DNA from 2 places in the Arthrobacter sp. genome. Region 2 is predicted to be linked to the other one. Evidence: riboswitches for the same ligand, from Rfam matches in the RefSeq annotation. Region 2 holds a riboswitch; the other holds the start of a gene.
The links. A riboswitch is a leader RNA that binds a small molecule or an ion and turns the genes downstream of it on or off. The one in region 2 is predicted to bind cyclic di-AMP.

Region 1: another riboswitch for cyclic di-AMP. It lies ahead of RTN46_RS01140 (NlpC/P60 family protein); the one in region 2 lies ahead of RTN46_RS14885 (LysM peptidoglycan-binding domain-containing protein).

Annotation. Positions count from the first base shown of each region.
Region 1 is NZ_DALZXY010000003.1:39,866-62,600, forward strand. Features, by position in the region: gene RTN46_RS01095 (ABC transporter ATP-binding protein) at 1-1,726, opposite strand, end outside; gene RTN46_RS01100 (ATP-binding protein) at 1,933-3,603, shown strand; gene fdhD (formate dehydrogenase accessory sulfurtransferase FdhD) at 3,600-4,475, opposite strand; gene RTN46_RS01110 (FdhF/YdeP family oxidoreductase) at 4,552-6,903, shown strand; gene RTN46_RS01115 (molybdopterin molybdotransferase MoeA) at 6,854-8,146, opposite strand; gene RTN46_RS01120 (DUF6457 domain-containing protein) at 8,143-8,430, opposite strand; gene RTN46_RS01125 (NTP transferase domain-containing protein) at 8,471-9,118, opposite strand; gene RTN46_RS01130 (HNH endonuclease) at 9,118-9,615, opposite strand; gene RTN46_RS01135 (NlpC/P60 family protein) at 9,856-10,638, opposite strand; gene RTN46_RS01140 (NlpC/P60 family protein) at 10,672-11,466, opposite strand; cyclic di-AMP (ydaO/yuaA leader) riboswitch at 11,471-11,659, opposite strand; gene RTN46_RS01145 (M23 family metallopeptidase) at 11,754-12,536, opposite strand; cyclic di-AMP (ydaO/yuaA leader) riboswitch at 12,540-12,752, opposite strand; gene RTN46_RS01150 (metal-dependent transcriptional regulator) at 12,839-13,537, opposite strand; gene serC (phosphoserine transaminase) at 13,766-14,893, shown strand; gene RTN46_RS01160 (MFS transporter) at 14,945-16,213, opposite strand; gene RTN46_RS01165 (DUF3027 domain-containing protein) at 16,268-16,855, opposite strand; gene RTN46_RS01170 (cold shock domain-containing protein) at 16,871-17,254, opposite strand; gene RTN46_RS01175 (hypothetical protein) at 17,512-17,829, shown strand; gene RTN46_RS01180 (helicase-associated domain-containing protein) at 17,870-20,305, shown strand; gene RTN46_RS01185 (DNA repair helicase XPB) at 20,298-21,944, shown strand; gene RTN46_RS01190 (DUF6507 family protein) at 22,123-22,482, shown strand; gene RTN46_RS01195 (hypothetical protein) at 22,479-22,735, shown strand, end outside.
Region 2 is NZ_DALZXY010000104.1:589-9,095, reverse strand. Features, by position in the region: partial or broken gene RTN46_RS14920 (glycerophosphoryl diester phosphodiesterase membrane domain-containing protein) at 1-33, opposite strand, end outside; gene RTN46_RS14915 (oxygenase MpaB family protein) at 37-897, opposite strand; gene RTN46_RS14910 (TetR/AcrR family transcriptional regulator) at 1,039-1,683, shown strand; gene RTN46_RS14905 (DNA alkylation repair protein) at 1,713-2,804, opposite strand; gene RTN46_RS14900 (hypothetical protein) at 2,883-3,125, opposite strand; gene RTN46_RS14895 (hypothetical protein) at 3,444-3,866, shown strand; gene RTN46_RS14890 (MBL fold metallo-hydrolase) at 3,863-4,525, opposite strand; cyclic di-AMP (ydaO/yuaA leader) riboswitch at 4,869-5,019, shown strand; gene RTN46_RS14885 (LysM peptidoglycan-binding domain-containing protein) at 5,023-5,916, shown strand; gene RTN46_RS14880 (CarD family transcriptional regulator) at 6,118-6,783, shown strand; partial or broken gene RTN46_RS14875 (ATP-dependent helicase C-terminal domain-containing protein) at 6,867-8,507, opposite strand, start outside.

The sequences.
Region 1 (22,735 bases), on a different contig from region 2:
GCCGGTGGGCAATCACGATGGCGGTGCGTCCTTCGAGCGCTTCGGTCAGGGCCGCCTGCACCGCTGCTTCCGAGGTGGAATCCAGGGCGGCGGTCGCTTCATCGAGCACCACGATCCGCGGCTGGGCCAGGAGCAGCCGGGCAATGGTCATGCGCTGGCGTTCCCCGCCGGAGAGCCGGTAGCCGCGCTCCCCCACCATGGTTTCCAGGCCATCGGGCAGGGACCGGATGAGGTCCTCAAGCCGGGCCCGGCGCAGGGCATCCCAGATCTCGGCTTCGCTGGCCTCCGGATTGGCGAGGAGCAGGTTGGACCGAATGCTCTCGTGGAAGAGGTGTCCGTCCTGCGTGACCATGCCCAGGGCAGAACGCATTCCCGCGAAACTGAGGTCCCTGACATCCGTGCCGGAGAACCGAACGGCACCGCTGTCGGCGTCGTACAGCCGCGAAAGCAGCTGAGCAATCGTTGACTTCCCGGCCCCGGAACTACCCACCAGGGCAACGGTCTGTCCCGGTTCTACCCGGAAGGAAACATCATGCAGCACGTCCTCCCCGCCGCGGCTGTCCAGGACGGCCACGTCCTCCAGGGACGCGAGGGACACCTTGTCCGCCGTCGGGTAGGCGAAGGTGACATCCGCGAATTCCACACCCAGCGGCCCCTCCGGCACCGGCGCCGGCTGTTCCTTTTCACGGATAAGCGGTTTGAGGTCAAGTATCTCGAAGACCCGTTCAAAGCTAACGACGGCGCTCATGATCTCCACCCGGGCGTTTGCCAGCGAAGTCAGCGGCGCATACAGGCGGGTCAGCAGCAAGGCGAGGGTTACGACGTCGCCGGTGTTCAGGCTGCCGGTCAGGGCCAGGTAGCCGCCCAGGCCGTAGACCAGGGCCAGCGCCAGCGCTGAGACCAGGGTCAGCGCAGTCACGAAGATGGACTGCATCATGGCGGTCTTCACGCCGATGTCCCGCACCCGGGCCGCGCGGACGGCGAACTCCGTGGATTCCTGGTCCGGCCGGCCGAAGAGCTTCACCAGGGTGGCGCCGGGGGCGGAGAACCGCTCGGTCATCTGTGTGCCCATGGATGCGTTGTGGTTCGCAGCCTCACGGCGCAGCGCCGCGAGCCGTCCACCCATCCGCCGGGCCGGGAGCAGGAACACCGGGAGCAGGAGCATGGCCAGGACGGTGACCTGCCACGAGGTCGTGAGCATCACGATCAGCGTCAGCACCAGGGCAACAATGTTGCTGACCACTCCGGAGAGCGTGCCGCTGAATGCCTGCTGCGCCCCTATGACGTCGTTGTTCAGCCGGCTCACCAGCGCACCGGTGCGGGTACGGGTGAAGAAGGCGATCGGCATCCGCTGGACATGGTCGAATACCGAGGTCCGCAGGTCCAGGATCACCTGTTCACCGATCCTGGAGGAGAACCAGCGCGTCGCCAGTGAGACGCCGGCGTCGGCCACCGCGACCACTGCGATCAGGCCGGACAGCCAGAGCACCCTGTCCACAGCACTTCCGGCGACAATCGCGTTAACCACTTCGCCGGCCAGGACCGGGGTTGCGACCGCGAGGAAAGCCCCTCCGGTGGAGAGCAGCAGGAACCCGATGAGCTGCCGCCGGTATGGCGAGGCGAACGCGAAGATCCGTTTCAGGGTCTCGCGCGAAATTTTCTTGTCTGTGCCTTTGGCGGTGGAGATCTTGTGAAGGGAACTCCAGGCCGCGCCTTCCATGCTCATGTGACGACTTCCTTTAAGTAACGGCAACTTCCAGCTTAGGCTCTTGCGCAGCTCTTCCGTCCCGGTGCATAACGGCTTGCGGCTTCGTTGAATTCCCGGGGCAGACACGCCCGTAATCTGTGTCCCGCGCCACGGGGAACAGGCCCCCGCTGGGATACACTGCAAACGGTCCGCACCGAGCCGGGCCCCCGGAACGAAAGGCCGCTATGCCGACGGCGCCGACCCACGAGGGAACATTTACGGACGGTCGCAGCGAAGACCTGCCGGCACTGGTTGCGGTCAGTGACGCCGGGCTGCGGAGATCCGTGGAGGAAGCGCTGGCGGGTGCGCGGCTGCGTCCGGTGCCCAGCGGAACCACGTTGGAAGGCCCGCTTCCTGTCCTCGCCGTCGTCGACACAGCCGCAGTGGAAGCCGCCGGCCCCGATCTGCGGCGCTGGCTGCTCCCGTCCGCGGAAGGTTCCGGACCGCCCGTCATCCTGATCACCTCTGGCGAACTGCTCGACGTCGAGGACATGGTCCGGCGGGGCATCACCGACTTCGTACTGAGTCCGCTCTCCGGCACCGAACTGGCCTACCGGGCGGCCCTGATCCGCGCGGAGTCGCTTGCCGTGCGCCGGCGCCGGGAGGTCAACAACATCCTGCGGGGAAAGACCCGCGTTATTTCGGCCGCGGTGCGGGCCACCAATGACCCGGACATCATGGCGGACGCTGTTGTCGCCGGGCTGGGAGACGCCTTCGGCGCTGACCACGTTTCGCTCACCACGTTCCCGGACGAGCGGGTTCCGGAACTAACGAACTCCTGGAGCCGGCCCGGATCGGTTGCCTCCATACCGGCACCTGACCCCGCGCAGGCGGCCGCTGTGGCTGACCTGCTGTGGGATAACGGCAAGATGCTTGCAGCACGCGACCATCTTGATCCGGAGTGCGACACCCATCCGATCCTCTTCCCGGCTCCGCGGTCTGCGGGGCTGCGCACCTCGGTCATCGTCCCGCTCGGCCACGGCGACAGGCCCTTCGGCATCATCTGGCTCGCCGGGGAGAACATGGCCCGGATCTGGACGCCCACCGAACTGTCACTGATCCAGCATGTCAGCGGCAACCTTGCCCACGGACTGGTGCAGGGTCACCTGATTACCGCCCAGCGCACTGTCCTGGCCCGCCAGCGGGAGCTGGACCGGGAGAAAACAGACTTTGTGGCCACAATCAACCATGAGCTTCGCACCCCGCTGACCTCGATCACCGGCTATCTTGACCTGATCCTGGACGGCTCCGGGGGTGGGCTGTCCCCCGAGATCGCGCAGATGCTCGAAATCGTCGGACGCAACGCGAACCGGCTGAACCACCTCATCGGCGACCTGCTCACCATTTCCCGCACCGATGCGGAAGAAACCCGCTTGGACGTGGAGGAAATTCTCCTGGCGGATCTGTTGGAACAGGTCCTCGCGTCGCTGACCCCGGCGGCGGCGAGCCGGAACATCAGCCTCACCCTGGACGCAGCGGAAGCCGGTCTTCGGCTGGACGGGGACAGGGAACAGCTTGAGCGGGTCTTCACCAATCTGGTCTCCAACGCGGTGAAGTTCACCCCACCAAATGGGTCCGTCCGGATCCAGGCTGATCCGCTCCCGGGCGAGGCCGGTGCCGCTCCCATGGTCCGCGTCCGCGTCCAGGACACCGGCATCGGCATCCCGGCAGAGGACCAGCCCAAGCTGTTCAGCCGGTTTTTCCGTGCCTCAAACGCCACAGCTGCAGCGATTCCGGGCACCGGACTGGGTCTGGCAATCGTCCAGGACATGGTCCACCAGCACGGTGGAGAGCTCTCAATCAGCTCCACCGTGGGCGAGGGCACCTGCGTCGAGGTCCTGCTCCCCAGCTCTTAGGCTCCCGTGCCCGCTCCGCTGCTCGCCCCGGCGACAGCCGCTGCCTTCGCTTCGATCCGCTCTGGGAAGCAATAGCAGTTCAGCGATGTGCCCCGGCTGAAGCCCACCAGCGTCATACCGGCATCCTGGGCCAATTCCACGGACAGTGCGGACGGTGCGGAGACGGCGGCCAGCACGGGAATACCGGCCAGCTGCGCTTTTTGAACAAGTTCAAAAGAAGCCCGGCCGGACACCTGGAGCACGGTACCGCGCAGCGGGAGCAGCCCTGCGCGCAGCGCCCACCCCACCACCTTGTCCACCGCGTTGTGCCGTCCCACGTCCTCCCGCAGGCAGAGCAGCTCCCCCTCGGCGGTGAACAGGCCCGCAGCGTGCACGCCTCCGGTCTTCTCAAAAAGCGCCTGTTGTTCGCGGAGCTTATCCGGAAGCGAGGCCAGCACCTCCAGGGGAACCCGCACCCCGTCGGAGGCGACATCGAAGTGTGAGGACTTGCGGACAGCCTCAATGGAAGCCGTTCCGCAGATGCCGCAGGAGCTGGAGGTATAGACATGCCGCTCCATGCCGGTGTCCGGGAGCGGGGTTCCGGGGCGCAGCTGAACATCAACCACGTTGAAGGTCTGCTGCCCGTCTTCATCCACCCCGGCGCAGTACCGCAGGCTGATGAGCTGGCCGGCCTCCCAGATAACTCCTTCAGAGACCAGGAACCCGGCCACCAGGTCAAAGTCGTCGCCCGGAGTGCGCATGGTCACCGTGAAGGAACGCCCCTCGAAACGGATCTCCAGCGGTTCCTCACCCGCCAGCATGTCATCACGCCGGCTGATGGTTCCGTCCGTGCGGAACCGTGTAATTCGGGCACGCCGTGAAACACGTCCCATCCCATCGCTCCTCAATAAAGTCTTAGACTGGCCTGACTTCAGACTAGGTGATTTCCTGCACAAGGACGTGGTGGCTATGCCAAGCAAGGCTCCGAAGAACGGAATCGACGAAACCGAACTACGGGTCGGTGAGCCGAAGACGCATGCGGTTGGCCTGCCCGCGGTCATCAATTCCATCCGCCTCTCTTTCGACCAGATGGGGCCTCTGCGCAGCGCGCAGACTCTGCTGCACGTAAACCAGAAGAAGGGCTTTGACTGCCCCGGATGTGCCTGGCCGGAAGGCGACAAACGGCATGCAGCTGAGTTCTGCGAAAACGGTGCCAAGGCCGTGGCGGAGGAAGCCACCAAACGCCGGGTGCCCCCGGAATTCTTCGCCGAACACTCGGTGGCCGAAATGCTGGAGAAGGATGACTACTGGCTTGGGCAGCAGGGCCGGCTCACCCACCCCATGGTGCTCGACGCCGGCGCCAGCCACTACCGTCCGATCAGCTGGGAGGGCGCCTACGACATCATTGTCGAGGAGCTGGCGGCCATGGATTCCCCTGACCAGTCCGTTTTCTACACTTCCGGACGGACCTCCAACGAGGCTGCCTTCCTGTACCAGCTGATGGTGCGCGGCATCGGCACCAACAACCTGCCCGACTGCTCCAACATGTGCCATGAGTCCTCGGGCTCGGCGCTGACCGAAACGCTCGGAATCGGCAAGGGAACAGTGAGCCTGGACGACGTCCAGGGCTCGGAGCTGATCATCGTGGCCGGGCAGAACCCCGGCACCAACCACCCGCGCATGCTCACCGCCCTGGAACGCGCCAAGAAGAACGGTGCGGTGATCATCGCGGTAAACCCGCTGCCCGAAGCAGGCCTGCTCCGGTTCGATAACCCGCAGACGGCGTCGGGCATGCTCGGCACTAAGTTCGGTGGCGGCACCCAGCTGGCCGATGACTTCCTGCAGATCCGCCTCGGCGGGGACCAGGCTCTCTTCCAGGGGCTGGGCAAGTTCCTGCTGGAGCAGGAAGAAGAGCATGGAAACGTGTTCGACCACTCCTTCATCGCTGCCTACACGGACGGCCTGGATGCCTATCTCGCCACGCTTCGGAAGGCCTCCTGGGATGAGATCTGCCTCGCCAGCGGCCTGACCCGGGCCCAGATCGAAGCCGCCGGTGCGCGCATGATCGCGGCGAAGTCCACGGTTGTCTGCTGGGCCATGGGCCTCACCCAGCACAAGCACTCGGTGCCGATGCTGCGCGACGTCGTCAACGTTCTCCTGCTCCAGGGCAACGTGGGACGCCCGGGCGCGGGGGTCTGCCCGGTCCGCGGGCACTCAAATGTCCAGGGCGACCGCACCATGGGAATTTTCGAGCGGATGCCCCAGGCCTTCCATGACCGGCTCGACGCCGAATTCGAGTTCGCGTCCCCCCGCCCCGATGGTTTCGATACGGTCAACGCGATCCGGGCGATGCGTGACTCAAAAGTACGGGTGTTTATGGCCATGGGCGGTAACTTCATCCGTGCGACGCCGGACTCCGCCGTCACCGAGCAGGCGCTGCGCAACACCAAACTGACTGTCCAAGTCTCAACGAAGCTGAACAAGTCCCATCTGGTGCATGGGCGCCGTGCGTTGATCCTGCCTGCCCTGGGGCGCACCGACAGGGACACACAGGCCGGAGGCGACCAGCGCGTCACGGTGGAAGACTCCATGAGCGCCGTTCATGCTTCCCAGGGCCGGCTGGACCCGCCCGGGCCGCAGGTCCGCTCGGAGATTGCCATTGTGTGCGAGCTCGCGGAACGGCTTTTCACCGGTTCCCAGGCACCATTCCGGGAAAACGCACCGAAACTGGACTGGATCGGTGCGCGCGCCGACTACTCCCTCATCCGTCGGCATATTGAAAACGTGATTCCCGGTTTTGAGGGGTTCGAAGCAAAGATTAAATTCGGCGGCGGCGGATTCGTGCTCCCCAACGGACCGCGGGACGGGCGGAATTTTGCCACGGCGACCGGCAAGGCGCGTTTCACGGACAATGAACTGCAGTATCCGAAAGTCCCAGAAGGCCGGCTGATCCTGCAGACCCTGCGTTCGCATGACCAGTACAACACCACGGTTTACGCCAAGGACGACCGCTACCGAGGCATCTACGGCGGGCGGCGCGTGGTGTTCGTCAACGCAGCTGACCTGGCGGCAGCCGGGCTGCAGGACGGCGACCAGGTGGACATGATTTCAGAGTACGACGACGGGGTGGAGCGCCGGGCGGAGAATTTCCGGGCCGTTGCCTACAACACCACGGCAGGGTGCGCCGCCGCCTACTTCCCCGAGGCGAACGTGCTGGTGCCGCTGGACTCCGTTGCCGATGTCAGCGGCACCCCAACCTCCAAATCGGTGATTATCCGGTTGGAGCCTGCCGCACGCGCCATGGCAGCGGCAGCGCAGTGACGGCTTCGTCCGCGGTGCAGCCGGCTTCGGGGATCACCATCACGGCGTCGGCGTCGGCCAGTCCCCGCAGCATTCCCGAGCGGTAGTACTGCGAGGGCACGGAGCGCCCGTCCTGGATCCGGCTTGGAACCAGTCGGGTCCGGCCGGGCATCGGATCGATGTCGACGCCCGCCAGGACATGGCGCTCCTTGGCGAATTCCGCGCCCCGAAGGCCGTCCAGCAGCGGCTGGAGCACGGTGAAGACCGCCATCATGGCTGCGAGAGGGTTCCCCGGCAGGGCCACGACAAACCGTCCATCCGGCAGGCGTGCCAGCAGGGTGGGATGCCCGGGGCGCATGGCAATTCCGTCGATCAGCAGTTCAGCGTCGACGGCGCTCAGTGCGCGCCGCAGGTGGTCTGCAGAGGAGGTTCCTGTGCCTCCGGTGGTCACCAGCACGTCCCCGGAGGACATCGCAAGTGACGCTTCATCGATGGCGTCGGTACTGAGGGCGGCGATCACGTCCTCCAGCCGGTCTGCCAGGCGGTAGACCGAGTCGACACGTCCACCCAGCATGCCGATCAGCTGCGGCAGCTGCGGTCCGAAGGTGTCCCGAACCTGGCCCGAATCGGGCAGTCCGGCTTCGATGACTTCGTCACCCGTGAGCAGCAGGGATACGCGCGGGGCACGCAGCACGGGCAGGGTGTCATGGCCGCAGACGGCGGCCAGTGCGATGTGCGCCGGGTTCAGGACGGTCCCGGCTGCGATGGCGGTCTCCCCCGCCGCTGCCTCCTCGCCAGCCGGCCGAATGTGTTCTCCCGGACGCGGTTCATCGCTTCGTGCGGTGGGTCCCGGGACCAGCGTCGCCGGGTCACCCTCGCTCAGCAGGGCGTTCTCCGACCGGAGAACGGCTTCTCCGCCCACAGGCATCAGGCCGCCGGTAAGGATGGGCACGGCTTCGCCGGGCTGCAGCGGCCGGCGGCCGGACTCCTTATGGATCTGCCAGCGTTCCTGTTCTGGTTCCTCCGCAGAGACGATCGTCCAGGGCGCGGCGCCAGCCACGGCCCAGCCGTCCATGGCAGAGGACGCATAGTGCGGCACTGGTTGGAGGGCGACGGCATCCTCCGCCAAGGTTTGGCCCAGTGCTTCAGCGAGGGGCACCGTCTCAAACGGCAGCGGCCGTGCCGCGGCATACGCCGCCTTACGGGCCTGTTCCCAGGATGTGTTGGGCTGCAGGGGCAGAATCACCGGCACCGGCCCGTTCATTTGCCCGCCTCCGGAGCCGCTGCGGCCTCACATTCCCGGTGAGCTGCCCGGATGGCGGCCCGCATGGCGAGGTTTTCGTCTGCCTGCCCGCTGCCCGCGGCCAGTCCTGCCGCCAGCCCTGCAACGAAAGTCGTCAGCGGTGCCGCCGGACGGACAACATTGTGGGCTGCCGCCGCCGCCAGGTCCAGGACCGCGTCAATATCAACTGCGGTTCCCTCCAATTCCAGGCTCCGCAGCAGCTGCTGCGTCCAGGCCTCGAGTGTTTGCTGTTGGCTTCCCATCATGGCTCCTTCGTTAGGCGTCGCTGCGGGACCGTCAGGGGACTCAGGCAGTGCGGTTGCCTGGCCTGATCCCCCACTTTCCGGCATCAGCCCAGGTGTCCACATCAGCGGTGCTTCCCTCCGGTACGGCAACCTCTCTCCACTGCACCCTAGCAAGGAGGCGGAACATTGATAGATTTTCCAGCCCGTCTGGCTGTCCATTCACCGCGCGCAGCAGATCCGCGGTTCGGTAGAGCGCGGCCAGCGGCTGGAGGGCTCCGCTGCTGTCCCGCGCCATAACGGACTGCGCCGGGTCGCTGGCTGCCTCGGAAAGAAGTGCCCGGACGGCACCCGCCGATGCCGGCATATCGCAGGCCAGCACCAGGGTCCATGGCCGTGCCCGGCTGCCGTCCGCCGTCTGGCCTTCGCCGTAGAGGGCACTTAGGGCGGCGCCGACGGCGGCTGCCGGGCCGGAAAAGGGAGGGTCTTCGCGGACCATAAAACTACGTTCCCGAGGCAGGAAGGCTTCCAGCTCCGCGGGACCAGCAACCGCCACGCAGCCGGCGTGGCTGACGGCCTCCAGCGTCCGCTCCAGCAAGGTCTGCCCGTTGTAGAGCAGGCCAGCCTTGGGTACCCCGTCCAGCCGGGAAGACCGCCCGCCAGCGAGCACAACCGCATTGAAAGCGGGCAACTGTTCCGGTTCGAGGTCCATCAGGCAGCCGTGTCCCCGAGGAACGGACTCCATTGGGCGGCCGGCTGCTCAAGTTCCCGGATCTGCCAGCGGGCGCCGCTTGGCGGCCGAGGGGTAAACCGGAGCTTCCAGCCGAGCTGGTTCAACGTTGTGTCCCCTTTATTGTTGTTGCAGCGCAGGCAGCAAGCGACCAGATTCTCCCAGCTGTCCTCGCCCCCGCGGGATTTTGGAACCACATGATCCACCGTGGAGGCCTGCTTGCCGCAGTAGGCGCAGGAATGTGCGTCCCGCCGCAAGACCCCCCGGCGGGTGGCAATGGTTCCTTCCCGGTAGGGAATCTTGACGTAGTGGTTTAGCAGAATGACAGATGGCCGCGCAAAGACGTCGGCGGGGCTAACCACAGGTTCACCCGTCTCCGCCAGCACGCTGGCCTTCCCGGTCAGCACAAGCACCAGCGCGCGCCGGAAGGTCACGACGGCCAGCGGCTCGTAGCCCGCATTCAGAACCAGGGTTCGCATGCACGTTCCTCTACGCCTTCCCGCAGGTCCGGCAAAAGAATAAGTCCACCGTTACACCGCGGTACTTCGAATCTTCATGCAAGAGTAAGCCGGGAGGGGCAATTCCCGCCATTTAAGCGGCGCGAATCCACAGCTGGGAATCCGCTGCAGTCTCCGGCATAAGCAGGGCGGAAACAACAAAGGACCTTCCCCCATGGGGGAAGGTCCTTTGGCGAACTGTGTCAGGTTCTGGTTTTGCTGCTAGCCGCCAACGCGGATGTACACGCCGCCCGAGCCAAGCTCGGCAGGAGCAACGACGGTCTGGTTGCCGAAGAAGCCACCGTGGACGGCCTGTCCGTTGCCCACGTACACAGCGATGTGGGCCATGCCCATGCCGCCGTCGGCGTAGTAGATCAGGTCGCCGGGAATTGCTTCGGCTGCACTTACGGTGCGGCCGAGGGAGAGGTAACCCGCCGGCCATCCGTGGTAGTTGATGCCAGCCGCTGCAAGAGCGTTGGTAGCGAGCATGGTGCAGTCCTGCATAACGCCGAGCTGGGCGTATGCAGCGGCTGCGATCGTCGCGGCGGTGCCGGAGGAGGCAGGCGGAGCCGTGTGGGTGGGTGCAGCAGCAGCTGTCCCTGCCTGGGCGGTTCCGGCCTGGGCAGTTCCGGCCTGGGCGGGAGCTTCAGCCTCGGGGCTGATTTCCTGGGACTGAACCGTAACATCGGGCGTGGCAGGTGCTTCAGCCACGATCACGCCGGGTACCGGCGCGAACGTGAGCTCAGGACCAACCGCGTCCGTGGGTACCTGCAGCGGGATGGAGGACAGATCCAGCTTGCTGGTCTGCACATCGCGGGAGATTTCCGGTCCGGCCGCGTTGGCAGCGATACCGGTGCTCAGCACCAGGCCGGAGGCAGCCGCGATCACGGCAGCCTGGCGGCCAACTGTTCCGGCATTGGAGGTAACGGCGTCGGCCAGCGCGGTCAGTGAACTTGTGCGCTGGACCGGCGCACGGTGACGGGCGCGCTCAATAGTCGAGGTCATAAGGGTGTGCTCCGTTTATCAGGCAACTAGGCGTCAGCTGACGCGGACGAAGCTTGCACCGGGAAGGTCGGACAGGGAGTGGAGGCCGGTGTTCATACCGTTGAGGCCACCGCTGATGACCTGGCCGTTACCGACGTAGATGGCCACGTGGCCACCGGTGATGACGAGGTCTCCGGCCTGGGGCGAGCCGACTACGGCGCCGTAGGCGAAGAACTGACCCGGGGCGAGGTCACCGACGGACTTGCCGACGGAGCGCAGGGCCTTCTCGACCATGGCGGTGCAGTCCTGGGCAACGCCGATCTGCGAGTAGGCGGAGGCAACGAGGCCGGCTGCAACGCCGCTGGCGCTAACTTCAGGTGCCGGTGCTGCAGGTGCGGAAGAGGCAGTGGTGACGCCGGTGGAGGCCGGTGCCGGTGCGGCGGCGGCCTGCTGGGCAGCGAAAGCTTCCTGCTGGGCGGCAGCGGCTTCGGCAGCCTCTTCGGCGGCAGCAAGTTCGGCAGCAGCGATCTGGGCGCGGGTTTCGGCTCCGGAGAGCGAGCCGGCCAGGGGTGCAACCGGAAGATCGTAGGGTGCCTGCTCGGAGACCGTAACGGTCCCGTTGGAGGTCACAACGTTGAGAGGGGTTGCTTCAAGGGCCTGGCGGTCGGTGGAAACCGATGCTGCCTGAGCCGGCATGCCTGCAGCCAGAACAAGTCCGGAAGCTGCGACGACGACTGCGGCCTGGCGGCCGACGTTCCCTGCGTTAGCGGTTACGGCCTTCGAGAGCGCCGTAAGCGGGCTGGATTGGACGTGGGCAGCACGATGGCGGCCAGAAGTGATTGTTGACACAGTTTTTGCCTCTCCCAACGCCTGCGAGGTGAGCTGTCGGATTCGGATGGGAGTCACCCGGTTGCTGGACTGCTAAGTCCGGCAACTTAACCCCTAGGGCTTCTTGCGAAACCCGAAATTGGTTCCCCCGCCTCTGCCATGCGATTTTTGCGAACGGATCTCGAACAGTGGCAGAGCTCGGCGAACTGTCTGAGAGTGTCTGATCTTTGGCCAATCAGGCACGGTGACGAGAATATAACAACATCAAGGAAATGTCACGCTCAGGTCACGAAAGGGTGTTGGAGCGGTCACAACCAGCCGAGGGGGTCGACATGAGTGCCGTTGACCATTACCTCGAAATGCAGGTGGCAGCCGGTTGAGGCGCCGGTGGTGCCGCTGGCGCCCACCAGGTGGCCGCGCTCGAGTTCGTCGCCCACAGACACGCTGATGGCCGAGAGGTGGTTGTAGGTGGTTTCCACGCCGTTACCGTGATCGATCACCACGCGGTTTCCACCGCCGTACGGGTGCCACCCGGCGGACTTGACCGTGCCGCTGGCGGCCGCCGTGACTTCCGTGCCGCACGTTGCGGCGAAGTCCTGGCCGGTATGCAGTTCGCCTGCGGTGCCGGTGATCGGGCTTACCCGGTATCCGAAGGAGGAGGTCTCCACCAGTTCGGAATCCAGCGGAGTGGCAAGGGTGCCCTTGGCAGCCGCAGGCGTGACATCTGTGCCGGCAACAGTGAGTCCCTGAAGTTTCGCGTCCGGATCGAATTTGCTCGTCAGGGCGGCTCGGTCGAACTCCAGCGTGGCGTTGGGATCAGCCGAAACCGGGGCCGGCGCTGCCGTTGCCTCCGGGGGCAGTACGGGATCCACCGCCGCTGCCGTCGTTGGCAGGGCAACGGTCAACACCAGCCCGGAGGCGGCGGCGGTGATGGCGAATTTCTGGGCAGAGCCTCCCAGCGGGCGGCGGACGGGTTCAGCCCGGCGCCGTCCAGCTGACGGGGCGGCAGTGGACCGTGCGGCGGTGCGTGGACGCAGTGGAGCGGCCGTAGTCTCGGCCCTGCGCCTGCCCGAAGCGGCATGCTTCGACAAGTGGTTCCCTCTCTACAAAGCCTGCGAAGTTAGCTGTCGGATTCGAGTAGAGAACTCGGCCCACGACGCCCAGGGGAATCCGCGGTTTGCGGACGATCCTGCGCTGCTCGGAGGCTTCACCCCAAGGCAGTGAGACTGCCGCTTGATGGGTCCTCCGCCCCTGCCTGCGAACGGTTGCACCTGCGGTCCAGTGGCAGGGTTCGGCTGTCGGACCGGTTAGCGGTGTTGTTGCTGTAGTCAGAAGTCACTATAGGGGAAAAATCCCAAAAGATACCATTCCGTTACCCGCGTGGATGAAAGGACTAGGCCTGGCCGGACACGAACACGTGCGCAGCCACTTCCGCCGGCAGTTCCAAGGCTCCCTCGATCCCCGGAACGCGGACCGAAATGTAGCTCCCGGCCACCTCGGCAGTGATCGAGGCGCCCGGGCGCAACCCGGCCTCGTCCAGCTGCGCCAGCAGTTCGGGGTCCACCTGGATCGGTTCGGCCAGCCGGAGCAGGTTCATCTGGGTTCCGGGTTCGGCCGCACCGACTGCGGAGACCAGGTCCATGTAGCCGGCAGCCGGAGCCGCTGCGGTTGTTCCGCCCAGGGCCTCGAGCCCCGGGATGGGGTTGCCGTACGGCGACTCTGTGGGGCGGCCCAAAAGGTCGTAAAGCCGCCGCTCGACCCGTTCGCTCATTACGTGTTCCCAGCGGCAGGCCTCGTCATGGACATAGGCCCAGTCCAGCCCGATCACGTCGGCCAGCAGGCGCTCGGCCAGACGGTGTTTGCGCATCACTTCCGTGGCACGGCGCCGGCCCAGCTCGGTCAGTTCCAGCTGCCGGGTTCCCGCAACCACCACCAGGCCGTCCCGCTCCATCCGTCCAATGGTCTGCGACACCGTCGGGCCGGAATGGCGCAGGCGCTCGGCGATGCGCGCCCGCAGGGCCACGATGTTCTCCTCTTCGAGTTCAAGGATGGTTCGAAGATACATCTCAGTTGTGTCGATGAGGTCCGTCATGACCAGCCGCTCCTAGAATTCGTGCGGAAGAAAGGGTGTAGAACCTCAGCGGTGCAGACCGCGCCGCAGGTTCGTTTCCACGTTAGCCCATGGCGCCAATCCCGGGGCAATTGTGCCCGCCCCGGACTGGTCGCCAACTCCCGTTCACAAATACGTCCAGTACGGGGCCGGGGTGCAGAATAGAGGAGTATCTTCAGCACCCTGCCAACCCGCTTGGAGCAAACAAAAATGGGCGAAACCGCCACAGTTACGATCCCCGCAGAACTTCTTCCCCAGGATGGGCGTTTCGGTGCCGGTCCTTCCAAGGTTCGCCCCGAGCAGATCGAGGCGCTTTCGCAGGCAGGTGCCAAGCTGCTGGGCACCTCCCACCGCCAGGCTCCGGTCCGGAATCTGGTTGGGTCTATCCGCGAGGGGCTCTCCTCCTTCTTCTCCGCGCCCGAAGGGTACGAAGTTGTACTGGGTGTGGGCGGCTCGACGGCGTTCTGGGACATCGCGTCCTTCGGCCTCGTGGAAAACAAGGCGCAGCACCTGTCCTTCGGCGAGTTTGGCTCCAAGTTCGCCGCCGCGACGAACAAGGCACCGTTCCTGGCCGAATCAAGCATTCTCAAGGCCGAGCCGGGCACCCGCCCCGATCCCCGCGCCGAAGCCGGCGTGGATGTCTATGCCTGGCCGCAGAATGAGACCTCCACGGGCGTTGCAGCTCCGGTCCGGCGTGTGGCGGGTGCAGATGAAGGCTCCCTGGTCCTGGTCGATGCGACCTCCGCTGCAGGCGGCCTCGACGTCGACCTCGCGGAGGCAGATGTCTACTACTTCGCTCCGCAGAAGAACTTTGCCTCCGACGGCGGCCTGTGGCTTGGAATGTTCTCCCCGGCTGCGATAGAACGCGCCGCCCGGATCAACGCATCGGACCGCTGGATTCCCGACTTCCTGAATCTGCAGACGGCGATCGATAACTCGCGCCTGAACCAGACGTACAACACGCCTTCACTCTCCACACTGGTGACCCTGAACTCCCAGGTCGAGTGGCTCAACGAAAACGGCGGGCTGTCCTTCGCCGCCGCACGCACGGCAGACTCGGCCAACCGGATCTATTCCTGGGCCGAAGCTTCAGCGGTCGCGTCCCCGTTCGTTACCCGCCCCGAAGACCGGTCCAACGTCATCGCCACGATCGACTTTGATGACTCGATCGACGCCGCGGCGATCGCCAAGACCCTGCGCGCCAACGGCGTCGTGGATGTGGAGCCGTACCGCAAGCTCGGCCGCAACCAGCTGCGCATTGCCACCTTCGTGGCGATCGAGCCGGAGGACGTCAGCGCGCTGCTGCGGTGCATCGACTACGTGATCGAACACTCGTAGCCACCCGGGCGTTCGTCCCGCCGCCGGCGGCACCGGACAGGACCCTAAGTGCTACTTAGGGTCCTGTTCTGTGTCCCGGGTCGTGACGACGAGGCGGCGGCGCACGGTGCGGTCGTAGTGCACCCGCAGATGGTGGGAGCGCCAGGCCCACACCAGGCCAATGACGGCTGTGATGAGCCCCGACGCCGCTGCGACCCCCAGGCTCCACCGCGGGCCGAAGGAGTTGGAGACCCATCCGACGATCGGGGCACCCAGCGGCGTGCCGCCCATAAAGATCGCGAAGTACAGGGCCATCACCCGCCCGCGCATAACGGGCGTCGTCGTCGTCTGCACATAGGCGTTGGCGCTGGTCATCAGGGTGAGGGCGAAAAGTCCGGTTGGGATGAGCGAGAGCGCGAAGATCCACAGGGTGGGTGAGAGCGCTGCCACCGCACAGGAGAAGCCGAACGCACCCGCGGCACCGAAGATAAACCGCAGCCTCGGCTTGTCCCTCCGCGCCGAGAGCAGTGCACCGGCGACCGAGCCAATGGCCATGATCGAGTTGAGCAGGCCGAAGATCCCGGCGTCCTGTCCGAACTCGGTCCGGGCCATCGCCGCGATATAGACGGCGAAGTTCAGCCCGAACGTCCCCACGATGAAGATGGCCACCAGCACCATGATCAGGTCCGGGCGGTACCGCACGTATTTCAGTCCGGCACGGATCCGCCCCTTCCCCGCCGGAGCCTTGGGCAGGACCCGGAGTTCACCCGACCGCATCTTCAGCAGCGCCAGGATCATGGCGGCGAAGGTGACCGTGTTGATCAGGAAGACCCAGCCCGGACCGACGGCCACGGTCAGCAGGCCTGCGACAGCCGGACCGATCATCCGGGCACCGTTAAAGGAAGCACTGTTAAGGGCGACGGCGTTGGGCAGGTTCTCTTCGCTGACCACCTCTGAAACGAAGCTCTGGCGCGCCGGGGCGTCGATCGCCGAAACCACGCCCAGTGCGAGGGCGAAGGCGTAGACATGCCAGAGATGCGCCTGCCCGGAAAGCACCAGCAGGCCCAGCCCGGCGCCCAGGGCAGCCATCGCGATCTGGGTCGTCAGGAGGACCTTGCGGCGGTTATAGGTGTCTGCGATGAGTCCGGCCCAGGGCGCCAGGAGCAGCTGTGGCCCAAGCTGCAGCGCCATGACAATACCCATGGCGGCTGCGTCCTGCTCGGTCAGGATGTCATAGACCAGCCAGTCCTGGGCGGTGCGCTGCATCCAGGTGCCAATGTTGGAGACGAGTGCCCCAACGAACCAGATGCGGTAGTTGAAGATACGGAGTGAACGGAACATTTAGGTTCACCCCTCCCTTCCGGGATGATGAACCGCGTTCCAAACACTCACCAGTTATTCGTCCTCCATCGACACAGTCTTCGGTGCGCCGTCCCGTTCTGCATCCGGAGCTTCAGCGTCCGCCTGGGCGGCTACGTCCTCAGGACCCGCTTGCTCCTCGTCCTGCTGCGCCGGTTCCGCTCCGGAACCGGCGTTCTCGTTTTTCGGCGCGTCCGCGGACTGCGAGCCGGCCTCCGCCTCCGCGGCCTCGGCAGCCTCCGCAGCGGCCTCTTCCGGACGGATCCGCTCGGACCAGGGGACCCACTCCGGGGCCAGGACCGAGTCCTCCGAAGGCAGCAGTCCTACCTCGCAGACCGTGGCCACCTTGCCGCGGGGAACACGTGCCAAGGTGGCGAACCACTGCCAGCCACCGTAGCCCGGACGGTTGGCCTGGAACCGGTGGGTTACCAGACGGTCCGCTTCGGGGAACGCGCCGATGTAGTCGCCGATCTGCGCCTCGGGCACAACCTCCAGCAGGCCTGCCCGCGCGCTCTCCACGGCAGCAGCCAGCACGGCATCCGGCTTGGACGGACGGCGGAGCGCCTTCCGTGCCGCAGGTTTGTTGGGCTGTTCTTCTGGGATGGTCGTGTCGTTGGTGTTCACTCGGAGAATCTGCTCCTATGCGTCAAGGTCGTCGGCGACGGCCCGCAGTACCGCGGCGACCTTGGTTGCTAGCTTCTTCTCCGGGTACCTGCCGCGGCGCAGGCCGTTGGAAATCCCATCCAACAGTTTAATAAGGTCTTCCGTAATCACAGCCATATCATCCGCAGGCTTGCGTGTGGCCTTAGCCACCGACGGCGGAGCCTCGAGGATCCGGGCGGAGAGCGCCTGGGGGCCGCGGCGTCCGTCGGCCACACCAAACTCCATGCGTGTTCCGGGCTTCACCTCGCTCACACCGGCGGGAAGCGCTGAGGCATGCAGGAAAACTTCCTGGCCGTCGTCAGTGGCCAGGAATCCGAATCCCTTACCAGTGTCGAACCACTTGACCTTGCCGATGGGCACTTCGCTTACCTCGTTCTTAGATAATGGATGCGGCGCTATCGCCCGCACGTTGTCGTAGCCGTTCTTACTGCATCTGCGATGCGTCCCGTGCTGCATCAATACTGGTTACAAAATACTGCACGTCCCTGCCGTTGCAGCCGGGCACCTTCAGAGATACTACGGGGAAGTCTGTTCCCTTTAGAATATCCTGTGCCCCGGATTCTGCCTCCGGAGAGCGCTTTCTCGGCGTGGATTTTTAGCTGCTAGCGTTTATTCCCATGGACCCCCGCCTCCCCAACACCGGAAAAACCGCCGGACATCCTGCCGAACCCACCTTCGGAAACGCTGCAGGAAGCATCGGGCCGGGCACCCCACCCCGAACCCGGCGCTCTCCGGCACGGCTCGTTTTGACAGTCCTCGCCGGTGTGCTGGCCGCGGCAGGTGTCGTGAGCCTTAGTGCCCTCCTACTGACAGCGCTTCAGGGCGAGAGTATCTGGCCCGGCTTCGCAGCCGGTGCGTTCTATGCCCTGCCGGCCGCGTTCCTCCTGATGGCTGGGCTGGTAATTGACTCAATCGTGCACCGGCGGCGCGGCTGACCCGTTTGTTTTTGGTCCCACTCGGGTAACGTATTGGACGATGTCCGCGATCCGAGCCTTGGCTGAAGACCTAGCAGCGCGCAGTGACGAACAGCTGCGTGAGCTCCTGACCGCCCGGCCGGATTTGGTCCTCCCGCCGGTACCGGATTTCCAGGCCCTCGCGGCCCGCGCGTCAACCCGCATCAGCGTACAACGCGCCCTGGAAAAACTCACGGCCCCGCAGTTACAGGTTTTGGAAGCACTGGACCTGACAACCAACGAGGATTCGCACCTGAGCACCACGGCGTCCTGGCTTAAGGCCGCCATTGCCGGCTCCACCATCAAAGCGCTGGACGGGATACTGGGCTACCTGCACAGCCTCGCCCTCCTGCGCCGGGCCACACCGCATCCTGGCGCTCCCAAGGCCGACGCCGGGCGCCGGTTCTACCTGCCCGTCTCCGTGCTCGGTGAAGCCCTCGGTGCCTACCCCGCAGGGCTCGGCCGGCCGTACTCCACGCTGGCAGCGCAGCAACCGGAGTTCGGCCAGCGCCTGGTCGGAATCGTCGAAGGCCTGCGCCAACGCGGCCTTCCCATCGAAATGGCCGACACCCCGTCCACCGCTGCCCACTCCCTGCACCATCTGGTCTCCGATCCGGCCGGATGGGAGGCAATGCTGGCTGACGCACCGCCGCAGACCGGCGATCTGCTTCGACGCTTCAAGTACTCCCCGGTGGGGACCATCCCGAAGAAGGCCGCCATCAGCCGAGCCGTCCTCGACAACCCGTCACCGACTCCGGTGGAATGGCTCGTGGCGCACGGCCTGCTGGTGCCGCTGGACGCACTGCATGTGGAGCTCCCCCGGCCGGTGGGCCAAGCTTCGCGCGGCCACGTGATCGTCTCCGATTTCCAGCTGGACCCCGTAACCCCGGTGCCCCGCGCCGTGCCCAACACACTGAGGGACAACGCCGCGTTCGGAGCCGTTGCCGAGACACTTCGCCTGATCACCGAGCTCCTGGCCCTGGCCGCAACCGCGCCTGTGGGCACCCTGCGCTCAGGCGGGGTTGGGGTCCGGGAGGTCCGCCGGGTTTCCGAAGCGCTGCGGCTGGACATCGGCGCAACCGCCTGGCTGCTGGAGCTGGCTGCGCTCTCTGGCCTCCTGGTACTGGACGCAGCCACGGCCCGCTGGGGAACGGCGGAGACCGACTGGCTAACCCTGGACCGCGAGCTGCAGTGGCGCCGGTTGGTGGAGGCCTGGCTGGAAGCGGACAGGGCGCCTTCGCTGGTGGGCGGCCCATTGCCCGGCGGAGGATCCCTGAATGCCCTCGCCGGGGAACTCTCCCGTCCGGACGCTCCGCTGGTGCGGCGCCGCGCCTTGGAAATGCTCGCTGCCCTGACGGCCGCCGGCGTGGATCAGGAGGCGCATACCGGCGCGTTCGACGCCGAGGACCTGGTCAGCGCCCTCACCTGGCACCAGCCGCGGCTTCAGCGGCGGTTTGCCCGCCTCGTTCCGGGGATCCTGAAGGAGGCAGCGCAACTCGGCCTGATTGGCTCCGGAGCCCTCACCGAACTTGGGGAGGCCGTTGCCGCATCCGACTTTGAGCGGGCGACTGGCAGGTTGCGTGAAGCGCTGCCCGAGCCGCTCAGTTCCTTCCTGCTGCAGGCGGACCTCACCGCCGTCGCGCCCGGCTACCTGGATCCGGCCGTGGCGCGCGAGCTGGCGCTGATCTCCACCCCGGAAGGCCAGGGCCCGGCAGCAATCTACCGTTTCTCCGCGGACTCGATCCGGCGGGCACTGGACGCTGACTTGGATGCGGCCTCGATCCTTGAGTTCCTTGCGCACTACTCCGCTACCGAGGTCCCCCAGCCGCTGCGTTACCTGGTGGAAGACACCGCCTCACGGCACGGCCGCCTGCGCATCGGGGCGGCGCGGAGCTACCTGCGCAGTGATGACGAAACGGGGTTGAACGCCCTGATGGCCGACCCGCGTTCCGCAACGCTTGGCCTCACCCGGATCGCGCCCACCGTCATCGCCTCGGCGGCCACCCCCCAGGAGCTCGCCCTGGCGATCCGTGACCTGGGCTATGCCCCGGTGATGGAGGGCCAGGCCCGCGAAGCCAACGGCTCCCACGCCCGCCCGCCGGTCCCCGCGGCGTCGTCCTCCCGGGTCCGGGTGAACCAGTGGGAACTGAGCGAAGCGGACCTTGAGGCCCAGCTCGCAGCCCTGCGCGGCCGCGGCCCCGCCGGAGCACCGAAACATGATGAGTCCATGCCGCTGGTGGGCTTGGAAACCCTGCGCACGGCCATCCGAACCAAGAGCTCAGTGCGCATGGGCGTGGTGGACAGCCAGGGGAATGAGCGGCAGGAGATCTTTGTTCCCCTGTCAGTGGGCGAAGGCCGCGTACGGGTCTTCGACCCGCGCCGGGACGTTGAGCGCGTAGTGTCAATACATCGGATAATGGACGTGGAAATAGTGGAGGGCAGCCCAGCACATGGTTGACGGACCTTTGATTGTCCAAAGTGATAAGACCATCCTGCTGGAAGTGGACCACGAACAAGCCACCGAAGCGCGCCATGCGATTGCCGCCTTCGCGGAGCTGGAACGGGCACCCGAGCACATCCACAGCTACCGGCTGACGCCGTTGGGACTGTGGAACGCCCGGGCTGCCGGGCTGGATGCGGAGCAGGTGCTGAACACGCTGCTGACCTATTCCCGTTTCCCGGTACCGCACTCACTGCTGATCGACATCGAGGACACGATGTCCCGGTACGGCCGCCTGCGGCTGGAGAAGGACCCGCAGCACGGACTGGTGCTGCGGACCAACGATTACCCGGTGCTTGAAGAAGTGCTGCACGCCAAGAAGATCCAGCCGCTGCTGGGTCCGCGGATCGACGGAGAAACCGTGGTGGTGCAGTCCGCCATGCGGGGACAGCTGAAGCAGCTGCTGCTCAAGCTCGGCTGGCCCGCGGAGGACTTTGCCGGCTACGTTGACGGAACGCCCCACCCCATCCTGCTTAACGAGGACGGCTGGGCGCTGCGTCCCTACCAGAAGCTGGCCACGGAGAACTTCTGGGCCGGCGGGTCCGGCGTCGTTGTCCTGCCCTGCGGAGCCGGAAAAACGCTGGTGGGCGCTGCCGCCATGGCGACCAGCTCCACCACCACTCTGATCCTGGTGACGAACACTGTGTCCGCCCGGCAGTGGAAGGATGAGCTGCTGAAGCGGACGTCTCTCACGGAGGACGAGATCGGTGAATACTCCGGCGCGGTGAAGGAAGTCCGGCCGGTTACGATCGCCACCTATCAGGTGCTCACGCTGAAGCGGGGCGGGCTGTATCCGCACCTGGAGCTGCTGGATGCCAATGACTGGGGCCTGATCATTTATGACGAGGTCCATCTGCTGCCGGCTCCCATTTTCAGGATGACTGCCGACCTGCAGGCACGCCGCCGGCTCGGCCTGACCGCCACCCTGGTCCGGGAGGACGGCCGAGAGGGTGAGGTGTTCTCGCTGATCGGACCCAAGCGCTATGACGCGCCGTGGAAGGATATCGAGGCGCAGGGCTACATTGCGCCCGCCGACTGCATCGAGGTCCGGGTGGACCTGCCCCGGGACGAGCGGGTTGCCTACGCCATGGCGGAGGACGGCGACAAGTACCGGCTGTGTTCGACGTCGGAAACCAAATCCAAAGTGGTTGAGCAGCTGGTCCACCGCCACGAGGGGGACCAGATCCTGGTGATCGGGCAGTACATCGACCAGCTGGATGAGCTGGCTGAGCGGTTGGATGCCCCGGTCATCAAGGGCGAGACTCCGGTGAAGGAACGCCAGCGGCTCTTCGATCTGTTCCGCAAGGGAGAGCTGAAGACCCTGGTGGTTTCCAAGGTCGCGAACTTCTCGATCGACCTGCCTGAGGCCTCAGTGGCCATCCAGGTCTCCGGGTCCTTCGGATCCCGCCAGGAGGAAGCGCAGCGGCTCGGGCGGCTGCTGCGGCCCAAGGCCGATGGCCGGGCAGCGCATTTCTACACCGTCGTCGCCCGCGACACCCTGGACCAGGACTTCGCGGCGAAGCGGCAGCGGTTCCTTGCGGAGCAAGGTTACGCGTATTCCATCCAGGACGCGGCGGACATCGGGAAACCCGTCTAGCCGGTGCGGGGCCTCAGTCCCGTACCGCCGCAGGCCCCGCCCGTGCCCGAGGCCATGAACAGCCCATGGGCAGTTCTCCCCATGGGCTGTTTCCGCTTCCTCCGCTATATTCGTCTAGGCATTCGCCAGATGTGCGTCAGCGCATGGAACTTATTTGTTCCATCGTCCAGGGGGGAAGATGACGATTAACGGCTGGGATATCCAGGTCGCCACAGTCCGTGGCGTCATTGCAAAGGCGCGAGCCACGGTGGAAGACCTGCAAACCGAGGAGACTACGCTCCAGAATGCGGTCACCTCCGCGGCCGGCTCCTCCAACAGTCCCGTAATCCTCCAGGCACTCACGGAATGCTATGAAGAGTATTTGTCCGCGCTGCTCAACAGCGGCACTATCCGCGGCGACAATGCATGCAATTCGACCAGCGATGCGGTCGATCATTATGTGCGCGGCGACGAAGAGATGGCTGGCAACGCCAATCGGCTGGCTGGCGAATCCCCGGTTGCCGGCGCGAATGAGGACAGCATAGGAGGCGGGCGATGAGCACGGGAAATCTCCCGGTTCTGCCCGACACAGGTGCCATCCGTGAGGACGCCGCCCGGGTGGACGCATCCGGAAACCGTGCGAAGGGCTACGGCCAGGACTTGGTTGCAACCTGGACAGGACTCCAGGGCAGCTACCAGGCCCCGGAGCAGGACATCGTCCACGGTGCCATGGACAAAGCGGCCACCTACACCGACGCCACCGCGGACGTCACCGCAGCAATCCGGGCTGCCCTCGAAGCCTTCGCCGACAC
Region 2 (8,507 bases):
GACCCGGTTCTCCGGCATCGGGGCCTTCACCATGCCTCAGGCCTCCGCACGGTTGCGGACCTTTCGGTATGGATGGGTGTCGACCTTGGTCGTCAGGTCGGTGATGACATTTTCATAGGAGTGGTTCCGGCGTGCAGCGGCCATCATGCCCTTTGTGGTCTTTGCAGCGCTGCGCAGGTTCATCGGCCGGCCGGCCACCCCGTAGAGCAAAAGCGCCCAGTCCGGCAGCAGGGACAGGATGCCGTCCTGAATGACGATTCCGGTCCAGACCTTCACTGGATTGCCCTTCAGGGACGGTTTGCGGATTGCCTGGCTGACTTCGGCGGCCGGCAGGCACAGGGCCATCCAGTGGCGCTGCCCGTTGATGTAGTCCTCCAGGGCGCGGCGGGTGGCGGGCAGCCGTGCAGGGTCTATCCCGACGAGTTCCGCTGAGATGTGCTGCTCCAGGACAAACCGGTCCTGCTCCTCAGGGGTCAGCCTGGGCCCAAAGGCGTCAGCTGCGCGGAGCACGGCAAAGACCAGCGTGTTGTGGGTCCAGTCCATCCAGCTTTCCGTTTCGGCGCGCAGCGTTTCGCCGGTCGCGGGGTCCTGCCAGGTCGCGTGTTTGTGCATGCCTCGGACGGAGCGGGCAGCGGCGTCCGCGTGTGCCTTGTCTCCGAAGATGGTGGTGTCGATGTACTGGCCGGTCCGCTCCCCGCGGGCGGCTGCGTCTTCGCCCGTGACGCTGACCGCGGAAAACAGGCGCATCATGTTCGGGTTGAGCGCCTGCAGCAGCAGCGCGGCAATACCGCCGAGCTTCGACGAAGGATCGGCATAGAGCCGCCAGCTGACACTGTCCGGGCCGAAGTAGCCGTCGTCCTGTCTTGGCTGGTCTGTCGGCCGCGCGGTCACTGTCACGTCTTGCTCCTTGCTGGTAGGGAGCGAAGGCGTGCTCCACGAGCTGTGTTGCTCCGGTAGGCTGGTTTTTCCCGGGGGATCAAAAATGGACCAGGTCCAACTTTGGTCAGAGTATATAAGTTCGATCACAGAGGAGCCTTCATGATCGCGACACATTCCGGGTTGCGGGAGCGCAAGCGCCGCGCCACGGAAAACGCCATCGAAGAGGCAGCCGTCAGCCTGGCCGTGCAGCAGGGGCCGGAATCAGTAACCGTCGCCGAAATCTGTCGGCGCGCGGAGGTTTCACGGGGTACGTTCTTCAACTATTTCCCGAGCAGGGAAGCGGCAGTTTTCGGCCGCCCGATCCATCTGGTTACCGGAGCACCGGCGGACGGCGTACTGGAGCGGTACGCGGACAACCTTCCCCTGGCGGCATTCCATCTGACGATCACCTCGATTGGTCACGCGAACATGAACTCCGAGGTGGCGCGGGGGCGCCAGCAGCTCCTGGCAGGGCATCCCGAAGCGGGCAGAATCACGTCCGCTTCCCTCTCGCTGCTCCAGTCGCAGCTGGTGGCCGCGGTCCAGGATTGGCTGGAGCGTCACCCCGAACGGTGCTTGATCGGGCCGGAGAACGCCCGCCGGGAGGCACTGCTCACTATCGGTGCCGCTTCCGCGGCTGCGGTGGTGATGGCCGACGGCTGGCCGTCCCTCCAGGGTGATGTCCCCATGCGGGAGGAGACCTTCCTGGCGGCGCTGGAGGACCTTGGCCGCGTCGTAGGTGTTCGGCCACCTGAAACCAACTGAAGCCCCTGCCTCAGACGGACTGCCTGAGCTTAGACGGTTAGTTCAAACTCCAGGCGGCCATGGCGGATCCCGTTGACCTGCAGCTCCACGGCATGCACGCCCGGATAATGCTGGCGGGTAGTCATCTGCCGCAGGGCGTGGCGGGCCGAAACCTGGCGTGACTCCCCCGGGGCCAGTTCCAATACCGCAAGCTTGAAGACCTTCGGCGCCGTCGAACCGCGGGCTTTGACGTAGTGAACCACGTAGTCCACTGCCAGGCGTGCCTCAGCATCGCCGTCGTTAGTCAGGTCCGCACCGAACACAAGTTCCGACGGGAGCGTACGGCGCAGCATTGGGGCGGGTGCGTACGGACCCGTCACTGAAATATTTGCCGCATCAAAGCCCATTAGCGCCAGCGCGCCCGGGTGGCCCTTTTTCACCAGTGTGCGCAGGCCGTGCCGGATAACCCAGGAGCTGCCCGGTGTGCCGGTGGCCTGCCACCGGCCCGCGGTTTCCACCACCTGCTCGGGAGCATGGCGGGCGAGGTCATTGAGATGGTTCGCGGCTGAGCGGCGGACATACTCGGATGGGTCGTTATGGAGTGCGTCGAGGATGGGAAGTGTGGCCTCCGGCCTGGCAAGCAGCGCCGGAACCCGGATTGCCCACGGCAGGTAAGGGCGGGTACCTTCACTCGCGAGCCGCCGCACGTGCGGATCCGGGTGGCCGGTCCACGGCAGGATTCGCTCTAGGGCCCGCCCGGGATCAGCCTCGAGCAGGCGCCGAATGGCGAATTCGCTGGTCAGTCGGGGTGTCAGTTCGGCAAGCAGGTCGAGGGCGTCATCGAACGCTGCACCGGCCCCCTCCTGGAGCGCCAGGGTGGTCACAGACTCAGTCACAGGCCACAGGATCCAACCGGTGAGGACCGGATCTGCCAGAGCCAGCCGGTACGCGGAAGCGGCCACGGGATAGCTGCCGAAGGCCAGGACCAGCGCATCCGCCACCAGATCGGTGCGGGACCGGAGCGACAAGGGCGCCAGCCGGCCGCCGGTTTTCCGCAGCGGCTCCCAGCTGATTCCCGGAGCCGCGCCGGCGAGGATGCCGCTCAGCGCGGCTACCTCGGACGGGCCCAGCATGTCATCCATCGCGCCCACGGAGTTCCCTGTCTATAGTCCAGCGGCCGGCGGGTCCGCCGCCGACGCCTCATCCTACTGGAGCGGGGTCTAGTACTGGGTGTCCACGAAGCTGCCACGGGTGCGGGCAGCGCGGGGAGCCGCGTCAAACCGGGCCACATAGCTGTCGGCTCCACGGCCCGGCATTCCGTGGCCAGCCGTACCGGCGTAGCTGCCGCCGGTGGTTCCGGGAGCTGCCTGGGCGCGGTCGAAGACGGCAACGTAGCTTCCGCCCAGGGGGCTGGTCATGGCTGCGGCGGCGGTGGGTACTGACTGGTTTTTGGTTTTAAACAAGAGTTCTCTCCTGGGTCATGGGGTGGAAGCAACGTCCGGCAGCTGCGGCGCCGGTGCGGAAGCAACGTCCGGCAGCTGCGGTGCCGAAGAACCGGGGCGGCGCTGGGCAGCGCAGACCGCAGGACTTTCCAGTCCTGTGGTGATGTCTGGGGGCACCTTGTCAACGCCAGGTGCCGGCTGGCACCTGCGTTGAACCGCAGCGGGTTTTCCCGGCGCTGGGCCTCGGTGCCTGGCTAAGACGCTACCAGTTATTCTGAGTCATTCATAAAAGCAACCTGCTTCGCCGGGCAGTCACCGACCGGCGATAGAGTTGAATCCATGAGCAACACCCCCGCGCGGCCCCGCAGGTCTGTCTTCTTCCTAATTCCTATCGGCGCATTGGCGGGCATGGCCCTGGCCATCCTGAACTTCCAAGTGCTCTACGCAGCGTCAGTGGAGTCCCAGGAGCTGACGAGCTACATCCTCTGGACCCTGCTCGGCGGCGCGGCGCTGGGTGCATCATTTGCCTGCCCGGCCAGCGTGGTCTCATTCCTCAGCGCAGATTCAGGAAAGTCCCGGCGCTTTTGCGCAGTGGCCGCTGGCTTGGTCCTGGCAGTGTGCTGGCTCCTCTACGCGGCCGTCTCGGCGTCCGGAGGCACGCCGGTAACGGTGCTGCTGCCCGCGGCAGCGGTCGTAACGACGGCCGCCGGGGCCTGGTTCGCATGGTTCACAGCCCGGGCCACGGCGTCGGACCTGGATTAGTGAGATCCGCCGATCATCCTCGCCAGGGCATCGCTCGGTGAATCAACCTCCGCACCGTGGGCGAACAGGATGCGCTCAGGGCCAAGGGCAGCAAGCCGCTCCAGGGACTCCTCTGCCCGGCCGGAATCAGAGGTGAATGCCCCGGGTCCCCGGACCACCTCACCCTGGGCTACCGCAGCGGCATCCCCGATGAAGAGCGTCCCCGTTGCCTCATGGAAAAGCGAGATGTGTCCTGCCGTATGCCCCGGCGTGGCAAGCACCTCCAAGTCCTGGATCATGGCACCCTCACCGATGGGACTCACATGGCGCGGTGCCCGAATATCCGGAGAATCTGGCCCGCCTGCGTAGATCGCGGCCAGCGGGGCCCGCTCGGCAATAGCAAAAAGAGAACCGACATGGTCCATGTGCAGATGGGTCAGCACAATGTCGCGGACATCGGGCCACCCACCGCCCAATGCCTCAACCGCCGCACCGATACCCATCTCGGCGTCGGGCATTCCTGTGTCAATGACCACAATTCCGTCCGGCTGGGCTACGGCATAGCAACGCACATCCATAATCAGCTGGTGCGGGCCTGCGACGCCGGCAGGAATCACCACCTCGCGCACCACGCCCTGGACGGGAAGCCGCGCTCCGCGGCCACCGGGTTGTTCACTCATGGCCACCCTCCTTCGCTGGATATTGGCCCTTCAAGCGTATTCCCGCGGCGGCGCATCCGTCCCGGGCTTACGGAAAAAAAGCCTGCGTTTCCACCTGCCTCAGCGTCGGCTCCGGAGGCCAAAACTGACAGCACCGACGGCCTGCCGGGCTGCGGAAATGTTGCGGGATGGACGAAAGAAGACAGCCGCCTGTTTATTAGCACGGTGACGTGGCCTACACAACAGCAACACGGCGTCGTTACCGAATTGCAATCCATCTGTAATTCCATGTAGTGTCCTCGGCATGCCGCGATACGAAATGTGCGGCGTCCTTGGCTTGTTACCTAACTCTGCCGCTGGCCAAGGTCCCCTTTTGCAAAACGACGGCAGGGGCGGGGGACCCAATTTTTTGGATCCTTTGAATCCTTGGGGTTAAGCCGACCGGCCCAGGCCGGCGGCCGGGTGACTCCCATCCGAACCCGACAGCTCACCTCGCAGGTATTGGGAGAGGTAATTCCTTGTCTATCAATAACAACCGCGGACGCCACCGCGCCAATTCCACCATCTTGACGACTATCGCCCAGGTCTCACCGGTCAAGGCCCGCGCCTTCGGTGGAACCGCCGCTGCCGTCGTTGCCGGCTCCGGACTCATGTTCGGGATGGCTGCCCCGGCCCAGGCCGGCGTCGTCGCCAATGATGCCAACCCGGCACCCGTGGCTGCTGCCCCCGCCGCGGTCGTCGAAGCCCCGGCTGTCGAAGCCCCGGCCCCGGCCGTGGAGACCGCTTCCACCCACACCGTCGTCGCCGGTGACACGCTGGGCCAGATCGCCAGCACCTACGGTGTGAGCCTGGACAGTGTCTTCGCTCTCAATGGCCTCTCCATGGCCTCGATCATCTACCCGGGTGACGTCATCACCTATGCCGGCGCAGCTGCCATCCAGCCGGCCGCCGCGTACACGCCGGTGGAAAACTACGCCGCTCCGGTTGAAGCCGCTCCCGCAGCAGCTTCGTACACGGATCCGGGCGCCTATGCCGAACTCACCACGCTGAGCACCCCGGTTGCTCCGGCTGCTCCCGCCGCTGCAGTTTCCGGTGCGGGCGCAACCATGCTGAGCGCTGCCTACTCGCAGCTCGGCGCTGCCCAGGACTGCACCGTCCTGGTCGAGGTAGCCCTCCGTGCCGCCGGCCACTCGGTCGGAGACCTGGCCCCGGCCCAGCTCGCCGCCTACGGCACCCCGGTGTCTGATCCCCAGCCCGGCGACATGGTCTACTACGCCGACGGCGGCATGGGCTTTGCCCATATCGCTATCTACATCGGTGATGGACAGGCCATTCACAGTGGCTGGAACGGCAACCAGACCGTTATCCAGTCCGTCAACGTTGGCTCCGGCCCGGTCTACTACCGCGCATAACCCTTAATCCGGCGCGGCCATCCGGTCCGCAGGATGCACGAAAGCGCCCCGTCTGGAAACAGGCGGGGTGCTTTCGCATGCGCCACAGCAATTCCCATGAGCCCCACCCATAGGAACTGCCCGCCCGCAGGCGGGGAACATGGTCCCCAGACGTGAAATAATGAACTATGTCAGACCCGCGGCTCCCCGGCACCTTCACCCATGTGTGTGGTGCCGCAGCCGCGCTTCCGTCACTACTGTCACCGGAATCCGTGCACGTGGCGGGACGACCGTCCCACCGCTGGCCCTGCCCCGGGCAGCGGCTCACGGACGCCGGGTCCGGCTTCAACGCAGCCAGAGGGAAACACATTGACGTTTAACGTAGGTCAAACCGTAGTCCACCCCCATCACGGACCGGCCACCATCTGCCGGCTGTCCAGCAGGATGGTCCGCAGTGTAGAGACTGAGTACCTGGTGCTGGAAGTACATGCCAACAGGCTGGAGGTCTGGGTACCCACGGCGAAAGCCGAAGACGTTGGGCTGCGCCCGATTCTTGATTCACCGCAGCTGCAGGAACTCATGGAGGTCCTCCGGGCTGCCGCGGATACCGAGGAGTCCCAATGGTCGAGGCGCTTCAAGGAGAATACCGAGCTGCTCGCCAGCGGACGGATCGTTGACGTCGCGCGGGTGGTGCGTAATCTCACCATCCGCTCCCTGGACAAGGGACTCTCCCACGCAGAGCGGGATATGCTCCGGCACGCCCGCCGGCCACTGCTCACGGAGATCTCGCTCTCCCTCGGGGTCACCGAGGAGGAAGCATCCGCAGTGCTCGACGGCGTATGGGCCGCCGCGGACACGGCGTTGGCTGAACCGGCCCCCCAGCCCTGACCGTCCCCCAAGGCGCCGCCCTCCAACTGGTATCACCCGGTTGGAGGGCGGCGCATTGGCGTTGCTGCGGACGAGTTATGTCTTTATGTCTTGGCTTTGGTCCGTGCCGTTGCCCGCGCCGACCAGGGGTCTTCCGGCCAGGGGTGCTTCGGATACCGTCCGCGCATCTCCGCGCGCACCTGGTTGTAGGGCCCGGCCCAGAAGGACGCCAGATCGTCGGTGACGGCCAGCGGCCTGCCGGCCGGGGAGAGCAGGTGGAACAGCACCCGGACCCGGCCCTCGGCGAGCGTGGGAGACCCAGCCCAGCCAAAGCACTCCTGGAGCTTGACGGCGACCACCGGCCGGGCGCCGTCGTCGTCCAGCGCCGGATAAGCCACGGCTATCCTGTTGCCGCTGGGCACCTGCAGCCGTTCGGGTGCCAGCTCCTCCAACCGGGCTGCCTCCGGCCAGGGCAGCAGGCGGCGGAGCGGATCAATCAGGTTAATGCCCGAGGCTCGGGCACCCCCAGCCAGCGCATCCAGTTCCGGTCCGAGCCACTCATCGAGCCGGGCCAGCAGCGCCGGCTCGGAGACATCCGGCCAGGGCGCACCCAGTTCCCGGTGAAGCAGGGCAAGCCGCCGGCGTAACGCGTCCGCGGCCGGGGACCAGCCGATCACGTCCAGGCCCTGGACCTGCAGCGCCGCTGCCACGGCGGTCCTGCCCTGGGCAGCCGTCGCCCGGACCGGTGTGGAAGCAAGTTCAATGGCACCTAACCGCCGCTCCCGGCGCGCTGAGACCCGCCCACCGGCGAACTCCGCAGTGACCATTTCGGTAACCAGGTGGGACGCCGCTGCCTCGGCGGTTTCCGCCTGGAGCGGCGCGGCTGCCCGGATGACGGCGCCCGTGCCTGCTGCCGCCCGTCCCTGTGCCCGCGTCACATCCGCGACGGCGAGCCATTCGGAGCCCCTCAGCGGGCTGTCCGCCGGAAGTCCCGCCCGGGTTCCGGACGCCAGCAGGTACTGCTCCCCCGAAATCCCTGCCACCCGGCGGGCCACTCTGGCCGGGAAAGCCAGCGCAACGATGAATCCGGCCGATTCGTTGTCATCCAGCCGGTGGTCCAAGAGCGCGCCGGCCGCTCCGGGCTGCCCGGCAAACCGTTCAAGCCGCCGGACCTCCAGTGACCAGGGACGCGCGCCGGGATCTGTTCCGGAGCGGAGCCGGGCCAGCTGCCGGACCAGATCGGCTCCCGGAACCCGGAGATCGCTGGCCACCATGGCAGCCACTTCAGCAGCCACCCGGGCCCCGACGACCGGGGCGCCGTCCACCAGCGCCCGGGCCAGCGGCGGATCGACAGGAATACGGGACAGGGCAATCCCCGCCGGTGTGGCCCTCCCTTCCCCGTCGACGGCACCGATGCCGCGCAGCACGGCTTCGGCATCGGCCATGGCGGCAGGTGGCGGCGGTTCGGGAAGGTTCAGTCCGCGGCCGCCGGGAGTCCCCCAGCAGGCCAGCACCAGGGCGGCGGCGGTGAGGTCGGCCGTCGCGATTTCGGGGGTCTGCTGCGCGGGCGCGGCCGCATAGGCTGCCTCCGGATAAGCGCGGATGACGGTCCCCGGTCCCTGCCGGGCGGCCCGGCCTGCCCGCTGCTGCGCCGACGCACGGGAACAACTCACGGTCACCAGGCCGGACATCCCGCGGGCGGCGTCCCGGCGCGGCTCCCGGGAGAGTCCGGAATCCACCACCAG